Regions from separate parts of the Lelliottia nimipressuralis genome, predicted to be linked through region 1. Evidence: predicted binding sites of a transcription regulator. Region 1 holds the regulator's gene; each other region holds the start of a gene.
The links. The regulator Fur, encoded in region 1, represses iron uptake genes when iron is present. The targets are predictions, from matches to a motif close to ATAATAATGAGAACNACTATCAA.
Positions count from the first base shown of each region.

Region 1 (3,141 bases):
CTGGCAGACCGTTCCGGCCTGGCCACACCCTACCCTGTTTATTCGCGGCGGCAATTCTCCGTACGTCACCGATGCCTATCGCGATACGCTGCTGGCGCAATTCCCACAGGCGCGTGCGCATGTGATCGCCGGAGCCGGGCACTGGGTTCACGCTGAAAAACCCGAAGCCGTGCTGCGGGCGATCCGTCGCTATCTCTCTGATAAAGCGATTTGATTAAAAAGCCAGCGACCGGTTGCCCGCAGGCTACCAGTCGTTGGCGTGCAGGTATCCGTGATGTATGATGTCGCGCTCATCGCCCCGGCAATAGCAGGGCCGCTCGTTTTCCCCGAAGTTTCTGAATCATGGCCAAAGAACAAACGGACCGCACGACACTAGATCTGTTCGCGACTGAACGTCGACCGGGACGACCAAAAACCAATCCGCTTTCGCGTGATGAACAGTTGCGCATCAATAAGCGCAATCAGCTGAAACGCGACAAAAGTCGTGGGCTTAAACGCGTCGAGCTGAAACTCAACGCGGAGGCCGCCGACGCCTTAAGTGAACTGGCCGATGCCCGCGAGATCAGCCGCAGCGAGCTGATTGAAGAGATGCTGATGGCACAGCTTCAGGCATGGCGCAGCACCAGGTGATCGTCTGAAAATCCCCTCAATTGTCCCTTTCATGTAGCACAGAGTGCAGTCCCGCGTGATAGCTGTTTCCGCAGACTTCCCTGTTCTGCTATGATTGCCCTTATCCGTGGACAATTTGCGCCACCATACCATTAAGTTTCAAGAGGTTATTTCACTCATGGCAATCATCGGCATTTTCTTCGGCAGCGATACCGGTAATACCGAAAACATCGCAAAAAACATTCAAAAACAGCTTGGTAAAGACGTTGCCGACGTACATGACATTGCTAAGAGCAGCAAAGAGGATCTCGAAGGTTACGATATTCTGCTGCTTGGCATTCCAACCTGGTACTACGGCGAAGCACAGTGTGACTGGGATGATTTCTTCCCGACGCTGGAAGAAGTGGATTTCAACGGTAAACTCGTTGCCCTCTTCGGCTGCGGCGACCAGGAAGACTACGCGGAATACTTCTGTGATGCATTGGGCACCATCCGCGACATCATTGAACCGCGCGGCGCGGCAATCGTCGGTCACTGGCCAACGGCGGGTTATCATTTCGAAGCTTCTAAAGGCCTGGCGGATGACGACCACTTTGTTGGCCTGGCTATCGACGAAGACCGTCAGCCAGAACTGACCGCTGAGCGCGTCGACAAGTGGGTAAAACAGATCCGCGAAGAGCTGCACCTCGACGACATCCTGAACGCGTAATGCAGTGATGAGGTGCAACTGACTACGTTGCACCTCATTGATAGATAATACCGATTAAAATAATTGCTACAAATTTTTAACTTTCGTGTTCATACCTGTACAATGTCCCCGGGTTAAAGTGGATGCCATCCAACAAGTTTGTTGGTGATACCACGTTTTTATAAGCATACTTTGCTTGAGACTTGCAGTTTTCATTTAGGCATGGCAGTTCTATAATGAGACGCATTATCCCAACTGCATTTTCTGTCACTTCTTCTAAGGAAGTGAATCGTTTAGCAACAGGACAGATTCCGCATGACTGACAACAATACCGCATTAAAGAAGGCTGGCCTGAAAGTTACGCTTCCTCGTTTAAAAATCCTGGAAGTTCTGCAAGGGCCGGACAACCATCACGTCAGTGCGGAAGACTTATACAAACGTCTGATCGACATGGGCGAAGAGATTGGACTGGCGACCGTATACCGCGTTCTGAACCAGTTCGATGACGCCGGGATTGTCACCCGCCATAATTTCGAAGGCGGTAAATCCGTTTTTGAACTGACGCAACAGCATCATCACGATCACCTGATCTGCCTCGACTGTGGCAAGGTGATTGAATTCAGCGATGACTCCATCGAAGCACGTCAACGTGAAATCGCCACCCGACATGGCATCCGTCTGACCAACCATAGCCTGTACCTGTATGGTCATTGTGCTGAAGGCGATTGCCGCGAAAACGAGCATGCACACGATACCAAATAATCGTGTTACAAACTCTGAGCCAACCTGACGGTTGGCTTTTTTTTTGCCTGCAATAAATGCAAAAACGCCCGGCAAGCTTTCGCGGCCGGGCGCTGAATACAACGAATTACTGTGCGTTGTTACTGCGGATCTCTTTCCAGATCTGATCGCAACGTTTTGCCACTTCCTGATCGTTACCGGTTTTACGCGCCTGAATGCAGGCCTGGTAATCCATCACGCGGATGTTTTCCTGCGTCGCGAACTGCTCATGGGCTTTCTCTTTCTTCAGCACCGTCAGTACGCTCTGACAGGCTTCGATTTTTTCCGGCGAGCCTTCAGCGGTGTTAATGCAGGTGCTGTAAGCCTCTTTCAGGCGAGAGTCTTCTTTCTGCGCCTGAGGTTGCGCGCAGGCGGTCAGCCCTGCGGCCAGCACAGCAACGAATGCGATTTTCTTCAACATGTCGGTCTCCATTCCGGCGGGAGTGATCCCGCCAGATCGTTCATCAGAAGATGGTGAAAGGTGCGATAACCATGAATTTCACGTCACGCTCATCCTGGAAGATGTTGCCGTAACCGCCCGAGTAGCTCGGAATATCGGAGTGGTTGTCGTATTGCGTGAAGTGCAGTTTGAACATGGTGCCTTTGGCGCGACCATCCTGCAGGGTATACATTGCATCCAGGCTGTATGAAGACTCTTTCAGACGATAGTTTGGATCGTAGTAGGCATCTGGCGTCGCCATGTCAGCTGGCTTCGCGTCCCATGCGTAGGCGTAAGATGCGCCCACCGCCCAGCCCGGCAGATTCCAGTTTTTAAGGTCATACATCGCGCCGAAGAAGAGCGCTTTTTCGCCGTCGGCGTTGAAGTCAGAACGGTTATCCCACCAGATATCCAGACGACCGTTAGACGAGGCGTACGTTGGCGTCATACGCTGCAGGAAGTAGCCCTGCTGCCCTTCCGCTTTAACGTAAGTTCCTTCGAGTCGCAAATCTACCTGACCAATTTTGTAGCCGAAGGTCAGAGCCTGCAGCCATGCGGTGCCGTCATACAGATCGTTTACGCCGCCATCGCTGACTTTGTCGCGCGTACCGTAGAACTGATAGCT
Region 1 covers NZ_CP167172.1:1,335,231-1,338,371, reverse strand. The annotation lists gene ybfF (esterase) at 1-214, shown strand, start outside; gene ybfE (LexA regulated protein) at 343-630, shown strand; gene fldA (flavodoxin FldA) at 788-1,318, shown strand; gene fur (ferric iron uptake transcriptional regulator) at 1,613-2,059, shown strand; gene chiQ (ChiQ/YbfN family lipoprotein) at 2,166-2,495, opposite strand; gene chiP (chitoporin ChiP) at 2,542-3,141, opposite strand, start outside.

Region 2 (3,141 bases), 1.8 Mb from region 1:
CTTCGATCACCATGAACCGATTTCAACCGCCCCATCGCACCGCGCGCTGGCCATGTTCCGTGGCCGCAACGAAGGCGTGCTGCAACTCTCTCTCAATGCCGATCCGCAGTTCGACGAGCCGCCGAAAGAGAGCTACTGCGAGCAAATTATTACTGACCATCTCGGCCTGCGCCTGAATAACGCCCCGGCAGACAGCTGGCGCAAAGGCGTGGTGAGCTGGACCTGGCGCATCAAAGTGCTGATGCACCTCGAAACCGAACTGATGGGCACCGTGCGCGAGCGCGCAGAAGACGAAGCGATCAATGTTTTTGCCCGTAACCTGCATGATCTGCTGATGGCCGCCCCGGCGGGCCTGCGCGCAACGATGGGTCTCGATCCGGGCCTGCGTACCGGCGTGAAAGTGGCCGTCGTCGATGGCACCGGCAAACTGGTCGCGACCGACACCATCTATCCACACACCGGCCAGGCCGCGAAAGCCGCCGTTGTGGTTGCCGCCCTGTGTGAAAAATACAACGTTGAGCTGGTGGCAATTGGTAACGGCACTGCCTCCCGTGAAACCGAACGTTTCTTCCTCGATGTGCAGCAGCAGTTCCCGAAAGTGACCGCGCAGAAGGTGATCGTCAGCGAAGCCGGTGCGTCGGTCTATTCCGCGTCCGAACTGGCGGCGCTCGAGTTCCCGGATCTGGACGTTTCCCTGCGCGGCGCGGTCTCTATCGCCCGTCGACTGCAGGACCCGCTGGCCGAGCTGGTGAAAATCGATCCGAAATCCATCGGCGTGGGCCAGTATCAGCACGACGTCAGCCAGACTCAGCTGGCGCGTCGTCTGGATGCGGTGGTGGAAGACTGCGTGAACGCCGTCGGCGTGGACCTGAATACCGCCTCCGTCGCCCTGCTCACCCGCGTGGCGGGCTTGACCCGCATGATGGCGCAGAACATTGTTGCCTGGCGCGATGAGAACGGCCAGTTCCAGAATCGTCAGCAACTGCTGAAAGTGAGCCGCCTGGGACCGAAAGCCTTCGAACAGTGCGCGGGCTTCCTGCGTATCAACCACGGCGATAACCCGCTGGACGCCTCTACGGTTCACCCGGAAGCCTATCCGGTTGTGGAGCGTATTCTGGCCGCCACGCAGCAGGCCCTGAAAGATCTGATGGGCAACAGCACCAACCTGCGCGATCTGAAAGCTGTCGATTTCACCGACGACAAATTCGGTGTGCCGACCGTAACCGACATCATCAAAGAGCTGGAAAAACCAGGCCGCGACCCGCGCCCTGAGTTCAAAACGGCGAAATTCGCCGAAGGCGTGGAGACGATGAAGGATCTGCAGCCGGGCATGGTGCTGGAAGGCGCGGTCACCAACGTCACCAACTTTGGTGCCTTTGTCGACATCGGCGTCCATCAGGATGGCCTGGTGCATATCTCGTCGCTGGCGGATAAGTTCGTGGAAGACCCGCACACCGTGGTCAAAGCGGGCGATATCGTGAAGGTGAAAGTGCTGGAAGTGGATATGCAGCGTAAGCGTATCGCGCTCACGATGCGTCTCGACGAGCAGCCAGGCGAAACCAACGCCCGCCGCAGCAACGGAGGTGGTGCGCGTGAGCAATCGCGCCCGAACGCGAAAGCCGCGAAACCACGCCCTCAGGCGCAGCCTGCCGGTAACAGCGCGATGATGGATGCGCTGGCCGCCGCGATGGGTAAGAAACGCTAACGTTAAACGCATTTGCCCGGCCTGTGTATCCCCTGGCCGGGCAAACACGTTCCCGCCCGGCATTCAGACCCACAAAATAAAAATAAATAAGAATGTACTCACTCATTATTTATTAAATATGGAACCGATTGCATATCCATATTTAAACCATCGATTATCACTTAGTTAACAAATTAATTATTCATCCCTGACGCTCCATTTCAATAAATATTGAGCAAGGTCAAACAGTCCTCGATTTACCCCTCATATGAACATCCCGTCACATTTTAAATATTGCTGATAGAAACCATTCTCATTATCATGAACCTGTTGATTATTTAACCTTCGGTAAAAGTGGTCTCTATGCAATTCACACCAGACAGTGCCTGGAAAATTACCGGTTTTGCCCGCGAAATTAGCCCGGCGTATCGTCAAAAACTGCTGTCGTTAGGCATGCTGCCAGGATCATCGTTCCAGGTGGTTCGCATTGCACCCTTGGGCGATCCCATTCATATCGAAACCCGTCGCGTCAATCTGGTATTGCGTAAGAAAGACCTCGCCTTATTAGAAGTCGAAGCTTTAGCCCGATAAACCGCCAGCAGTTATACCGAGTCTAAAACAATGAAAAAATTAACCATTGGCTTAATTGGTAATCCTAATTCCGGCAAGACAACCTTATTTAATCAGTTAACGGGTGCGCGTCAGCGTGTCGGTAACTGGGCGGGCGTCACGGTAGAACGTAAAGAAGGCCAGTTTTCAACAATCGATCATCAGGTCACCCTTGTTGACCTGCCAGGCACCTATTCACTCACCACCATTTCGTCCCAGACCTCTCTCGATGAGCAGATTGCCTGTCACTATATTCTGAGCGGCGATGCGGATTTACTGATAAACGTCGTCGATGCCTCCAATCTTGAGCGTAACCTCTACCTGACGCTACAGCTGCTGGAGCTGGGCATTCCGTGCATCGTGGCGCTGAATATGCTCGATATCGCCGAGAAGCAAAAAATTCGTATTGATATCGATGCGCTTTCCGCCCGTCTCGGCTGCCCGGTCATTCCGCTGGTCTCGACCCGCGCGCGCGGGATTGACGCCCTGAAGCTGGCGGTCGATCGCCATACGGGCAATACCGATCTGGAGCTGGTTCACTATCCGCAGCCGCTAGTGCGCGAGGCCAGCATTCTGGCCGGAGAGATGAACAACGCGATGCCACAAAAACAGCGCAACTGGCTTGGGCTACAAATGCTGGAAGGCGATATCTATAGCCGGGGCTACGCTGGCGACGCCGCAGAGAGTCTGGAGATGTCGCTGGCACGCCTGAGCGACGAGCTGGACGATCCGGCGCTGCATATCGCCGATGCGCGCTATCAAAGCATCGCGGCCATTTGCGAAGTGGTCAGCAATACCCTGACCGCCGAGCCGAGCCGTTTCACCGCGGCGGTGGATAAAATCATTCT
Region 2 covers NZ_CP167172.1:4,290,026-4,293,166, forward strand. The annotation lists gene ACB496_RS20665 (Tex family protein) at 1-1,705, shown strand, start outside; gene feoA (ferrous iron transporter A) at 2,048-2,275, shown strand; gene feoB (Fe(2+) transporter permease subunit FeoB) at 2,306-3,141, shown strand, end outside.
Region 2: the regulator Fur is predicted to act here: its motif matches at 1,985-2,007, upstream of feoA (ferrous iron transporter A).

Region 3 (3,141 bases), 1.8 Mb from region 1:
CAATCACTACCGTTCTGGCTAAAACCTACGGTGGTTCTGCTCGTGCATTCGATCAGATCGATAACGCACCAGAAGAAAAAGCTCGTGGTATCACCATCAACACTTCCCACGTTGAATATGACACCCCGACTCGCCACTACGCACACGTAGACTGCCCGGGCCACGCCGACTATGTTAAAAACATGATCACCGGCGCTGCTCAGATGGATGGCGCAATCCTGGTTGTTGCTGCGACTGACGGCCCTATGCCTCAGACTCGTGAGCACATCCTGCTGGGTCGTCAGGTTGGCGTTCCTTTCATCATCGTGTTCCTGAACAAATGCGACATGGTTGATGACGAAGAGCTGCTGGAACTGGTTGAAATGGAAGTTCGTGAACTTCTGTCCCAGTACGACTTCCCAGGTGATGATACTCCAATCATCCGTGGTTCTGCTCTGAAAGCGCTGGAAGGCGAAGCAGAGTGGGAAGCTAAAATCGTTGAGCTGGCTGGCTTCCTGGATTCTTACATCCCAGAACCAGAGCGTGCGATTGACAAGCCGTTCCTGCTGCCTATCGAAGACGTATTCTCCATCTCCGGCCGTGGTACTGTTGTTACCGGTCGTGTAGAGCGCGGTATCGTTAAAGTTGGCGAAGAAGTTGAAATCGTTGGTATCAAAGAGACTGCTAAGTCTACCTGTACTGGCGTTGAAATGTTCCGCAAACTGCTGGACGAAGGCCGTGCTGGTGAGAACGTTGGTGTTCTGCTGCGTGGTATCAAACGTGAAGAAATCGAACGTGGTCAGGTACTGGCTAAGCCAGGCTCTATCAAGCCGCACACCAAATTCGAATCTGAAGTTTACATCCTGTCCAAAGATGAAGGCGGCCGTCATACTCCGTTCTTCAAAGGCTACCGTCCACAGTTCTACTTCCGTACAACTGACGTGACCGGTACCATCGAACTGCCAGAAGGCGTAGAGATGGTAATGCCAGGCGACAACATCAAAATGGTTGTTACCCTGATCCACCCAATCGCGATGGATGACGGTCTGCGTTTCGCAATCCGTGAAGGCGGCCGTACTGTTGGTGCGGGCGTTGTTGCTAAAGTTCTGGGCTAATTACTCGTTAATTAGTTTTGAATAAAAAAAGGGCGCTTCGGCGCCCTTTTTTGTGTCCTGAATTCTTTGCCCGTCACAATTATTCGCATTTTTTGTTAGCTGCCGACGCGCCCAGGAACGGATGTGCTATTGTAATCATAATTATTCTCACTTACACTTTGATCATAAATTGAGCGGGAGTTTTTATGTACGTTTGTTTGTGTAATGGTGTGAGTGACAAAAAAATACGTCAGGCCGTTCGCCAGTTTCACCCTCAGTCTTTCCAGCAGCTTCGAAAATTTGTTCCAGTAGGAAATCAATGCGGTAAGTGCGTTCGTGCGGCGCGCGAGATAATGCAGGACGAATTGACGCAGATCCCGGAATACAAAGAGATCGCCTGAGGCTCTATCTTTTTTTTGACATCCCTGTAGCCCCATCTACGCTTCAATAAGTGGAAGCGGAGGGACTATATAATGAAAGGTGATGTTAAAATCATAAGTTATCTCAATAAATTATTGGGAAATGAGCTTGTCGCAATCAATCAGTATTTTCTCCATGCGAGAATGTTCAAAAATTGGGGCCTGACGCGCCTCAATGATGTCGAATACCATGAATCCATCGATGAGATGAAACATGCCGATAAATACATCGAGCGTATTCTATTTCTCGAAGGTATCCCGAATTTGCAGGATCTCGGGAAGCTGGGTATTGGTGAAGATGTCGAAGAAATGCTGCAATCCGATCTCCGTCTTGAACTTGAAGGGGCGAAGGATCTTCGTGAAGCCATTGCCTACGCTGACAGCGTTCATGATTACGTCAGCCGTGACATGATGATCACCATTCTGGCTGACGAAGAGGGCCATATCGACTGGCTGGAAACCGAGCTGGACCTCATCGGAAAAATTGGTCTGCAAAACTACCTGCAATCTCAGATCAAAGTGGCAGACTGAGTAAGCTCTGCCAACCCGACACTAAACCTGCTGCCGCCAGAAATGGGCCAAACGGTAGTGGGTTTTTATGTATCTGTTGTCCCGGTTTCATGACCATCTGAATCAGCACAAAGCTTATTGCCAGAATTGCAGCAGACAAGGCTATCGCCGGAAGAACGCACCAGCCGTGCCAGGCGCCTAACGCAGCAAGATACTTCACATCTCCATATCCTAGCCCTTCTCGTTTAAACACCATACGTTAACCCCAATAAATACAGGCAAAGCCGATGTATCCCGCCATCGCACCCATTACGGCGCTGGCGAGAAAATCAGGATGGATAGTGAGATGGAAAAGAAGGCCTGTCCAAAGTAATGGACAAAGGTATTTGTCGGGTAAAAGGCCTGAGCGAATATCTTCGCGCACGAGAAGACAGGTCAAGATTGCATAGAGCATCAGAAAGGGAAGGGCGGTTAGCATGGTTTAAGCCTCAGAAAGTATCGCAGCGCTATCCTCTTCCGGGCGTTATTGCAGGGCAAACAGCAAAAGTTGTCTTTGCGTGAAGCCTTCCAGCGAATCACGCTAGCTCGACACGCTTTGCAATCCGATGTCGAGCGGCTACGCAAAACCCACCACGAGAGCCTGTTTTATAAACTGCACTTGCGTTGTGGTCAGATTTACGTATAATGCGCGGGCTTGTCGTAATTGACAGCTGGTTCAATCTGAACCTGAGTAACACTGTTTTTCGTTACTCAACAATGCTCCCAATTGGGGGGCTACGTAAGAACGGTTACACTCTCCCATCAATCGTAATGGGTTTGAGTAGTAATCATTTTCGTTTATAAAATAATTGGAGCTCTGGTCTCATGCAGAACCAAAGAATCCGTATCCGCCTGAAAGCGTTTGATCATCGTCTTATCGATCAATCAACCGCGGAAATCGTCGAGACTGCTAAGCGCACTGGTGCGCAAGTCCGTGGTCCGATCCCGCTGCCGACCCGCAAAGAGCGTTTTACCGTTCTGATCTCTCCGCACGTTAACAAAGATGCGCGTGATCAGTACGAAATTCGTACTCATAAGCGTCTGGTTGACATCGTTGAGCCAACTGAGAAAACCGTTGATGCTCTGATGCGTCTGGATCT
Region 3 covers NZ_CP167172.1:4,226,128-4,229,268, reverse strand. The annotation lists gene tuf (elongation factor Tu) at 1-1,094, shown strand, start outside; gene bfd (bacterioferritin-associated ferredoxin) at 1,280-1,474, shown strand; gene bfr (bacterioferritin) at 1,547-2,023, shown strand; partial or broken gene ACB496_RS20335 (prepilin peptidase) at 2,007-2,480, opposite strand; gene rpsJ (30S ribosomal protein S10) at 2,867-3,141, shown strand, end outside.
Region 3: the regulator Fur is predicted to act here: its motif matches at 1,223-1,245, upstream of bfd (bacterioferritin-associated ferredoxin).

Region 4 (3,141 bases), 590 kb from region 1:
TGACGAAGAGGATATCCAGCGCATCGAGGAGATTAAACGCCTCATGAAAACCGGCATTTCGGTTGGCAAGGTAAAGGCGTTACTGGAAGTCGGCGTTCCTCTGGTGGACAGCAACTGGATCTCTCTTCAGGAAGAGATGATGACGGTGCTGCGGTTTGCCAGTCCCGCGAAACTGCGACTTAAAATTTCTGAATTCCGTCGCGACCACGCCATAGAAGTTCTCATCGATCACATTTTCATTCCGGTTCGTCAGCGTTTAAGCCTGGATCACAACACCGCCCGACACATGTCCAGCCTCCTGGATGGGGTGCTGATCGATTTCATTGCGATGCTTCTGGCTGAAGCGCGCAAAAAACCGGGCAACGAAGCGTTGCTGATTGGGTGGGACACGGACGATCGTACACGTTTATGGCTGGAAGCCGGGCGCCTGTCGCAGCAGGGCTGGCATATTGATGTGCTGGCTGAGCCAATTGACTCGCCGAAACCCGAGCTGTTCCCGGGGCAAAAAATATTTGTCTGGACGGGCCATGCGCCGTCAATGCGTCAGCAGGAGCAGTTAGATCACTGGCGCGAACAAGGTTTTTCCGTCTCATTTATCAACGGCTAATCGCCTGACAAGACTAAAAAGGCCCTTTCGGGCCTGTCATATTTGCTGCTTAATAGCGGCTTATTTCCTGCCGACCAATAAACCGATGATCAGCCCGATTGCGCCTGCCGCCATCAGCCCGGTCAATGGATTATCACGAACTTTGTCAGAGACCTCTGAAGCGACGTCTGATGCTTGTGCTGCGTATTTGCGTGCGGCGCCTTTCAGCTGATGTTTCGGTGAATCAACCGCATCGCCAAACTGGGACTGCGCTTCGCCTGCAAATTCATCGGCTTTGTTCAGGGCTTTTTTCGCCAGGCGATCGGCTTCATTCTCAAAATCATGTGATGACATACTTATCTCCTTTTGGTGTCACATAAAGTTTAGTCCCTTATCCCTGACGCGCTGATGATTCGGTGTTTTCCTGGAATGCCCTGTTTGCGTTTATCACATAACGCCCTGATTTTCGGGTAGTCGGTTGATTCTGAAGATTTTCTAAAACCGATTAAATAAATAGGTATTCCCGATACATATTTTCCCCTTGCGCTGTTCTCACGGTTTTAGCCCATCAAATGCGTTATACATCAAAGCATTAAACAATTTTTTCATAGCCTAATAAGCTGCGTCGCAGGGTCTATGCTTAATAAAAGTAGCCAAAAAGGGCGGTTTAGCCGAAAGCCCCTGCTGTCAGGGGGTTGAAGTGATAATCGTTATCACTAACATGGTGTAATGCCCCTGGTGGCTTAACAGATGAGGTGGACCTATGGAATTGCATTCAGAAACCTTTAATCCCGCTGATTTTGCCTGGCGTGGTTTGACGCTGACGCCCACGGCGGCGGCGCATATTCACGAGCTGATAGCGAAGAAGCCGGATATTGTGGGCTTGCGTCTCGGCGTTAAACAGACTGGCTGCGCCGGGTTCGGCTACGTGCTGGACACGGTGAACGTGCCCGAAAAAGACGATCTGGTGTTCGAAACCGACGGGGCGAAGCTGTTTGTCGCACTGCAGGCGATGCCGTTTATCGATGGCACCGAAGTCGATTACGTGCGCGAAGGCTTAAACCAGTTATTCAAATTCAATAACCCGAAAGCGCAGAATGAATGCGGCTGCGGCGAAAGCTTTGGGGTATAGGCGGTACTATGTCTCGTAATACTGAAGCAACTGACGATGTGAACACCTGGAGTGGCGGGCACCTCAACTATAAAGAGGGCTTTTTCACCCACCTGCAAACGGACGAACTGGCGAAAGGCATCAACGAAGAGGTGGTGCGCGCGATTTCGGCCAAACGTAATGAGCCGGAGTGGATGCTCGAGTTTCGCCTGAGCGCGTTTCGCGCCTGGCTGGAAATGGAAGAACCCCACTGGCTGAAGGCACATTACGAAAAGCTCAACTATCAGGACTACAGCTACTACTCCGCGCCATCCTGCGGAAGCTGTGATGACACCTGCGCGTCTCAGCCGGGTGCCGTACAGCAGACGGGCGCCAACACATTCCTGAGCAAAGAGGTGGAAGAGGCCTTCGAGCAGCTCGGCGTGCCGGTGCGCGAAGGACGTGAAGTGGCGGTCGACGCCATTTTTGACTCCGTTTCCGTTGCCACCACCTACCGAGGCAAGCTGGCCGAGCAGGGCATTATCTTCTGCTCCTTTGGCGAAGCCATTCACGATCACCCGGAACTGGTGAAGAAATACATCGGTACCGTGGTGCCGAGCAACGATAACTTCTTTGCGGCGCTGAACGCGGCGGTCGCCTCCGACGGCACCTTTATCTACGTGCCGAAAGGCGTGCGCTGTCCGATGGAACTGTCGACCTATTTCCGCATCAACGCGGAAAAAACGGGCCAGTTCGAGCGCACCATTCTGGTGGCCGACGAAGGCAGCTACGTGAGCTATATCGAAGGGTGTTCTGCGCCCGTGCGCGACAGCTACCAGCTGCACGCGGCGGTGGTAGAGGTAATCATCCACAAAGACGCCGAAGTGAAATACTCCACGGTGCAAAACTGGTTCCCTGGTGACGGTAATACGGGCGGCATCCTGAACTTCGTGACCAAGCGCGCCCTGTGCGAAGGTGAAAACAGCAAAATGTCCTGGACCCAGTCCGAGACCGGTTCGGCGATCACCTGGAAATACCCGAGCTGTATTCTGCGCGGCGATAATTCGATCGGGGAGTTCTACTCCGTGGCGCTGACCAGCGGCCATCAGCAGGCCGATACCGGCACCAAGATGATCCACATCGGTAAAAACACCAAATCGACGATCATTTCGAAAGGCATTTCTGCCGGGCACAGCCAGAACAGCTATCGCGGCCTGGTGAAAATCATGCCGACGGCAACCAACGCCCGTAACTTCACCCAGTGTGATTCGATGCTGATCGGCACCGACTGCGGGGCGCACACCTTCCCGTACGTGGAGTGTCGCAACAACAGCGCCCAGCTTGAGCACGAGGCCACCACTTCGCGCATCGGCGAAGACCAGCTGTTCTACTGCCTGCAGCGCGGGATCAGCGAAGAAGATGCGATTTCGATGATTGTGAACGGCTTCTGCAAGGACGTGTTCTC
Region 4 covers NZ_CP167172.1:1,920,405-1,923,545, forward strand. The annotation lists gene ACB496_RS08980 (MerR family transcriptional regulator) at 1-607, shown strand, start outside; gene ACB496_RS08985 (YqjD family protein) at 668-940, opposite strand; gene sufA (Fe-S cluster assembly scaffold SufA) at 1,350-1,718, shown strand; gene sufB (Fe-S cluster assembly protein SufB) at 1,727-3,141, shown strand, end outside.
Region 4: the regulator Fur is predicted to act here: its motif matches at 1,287-1,309, upstream of sufA (Fe-S cluster assembly scaffold SufA).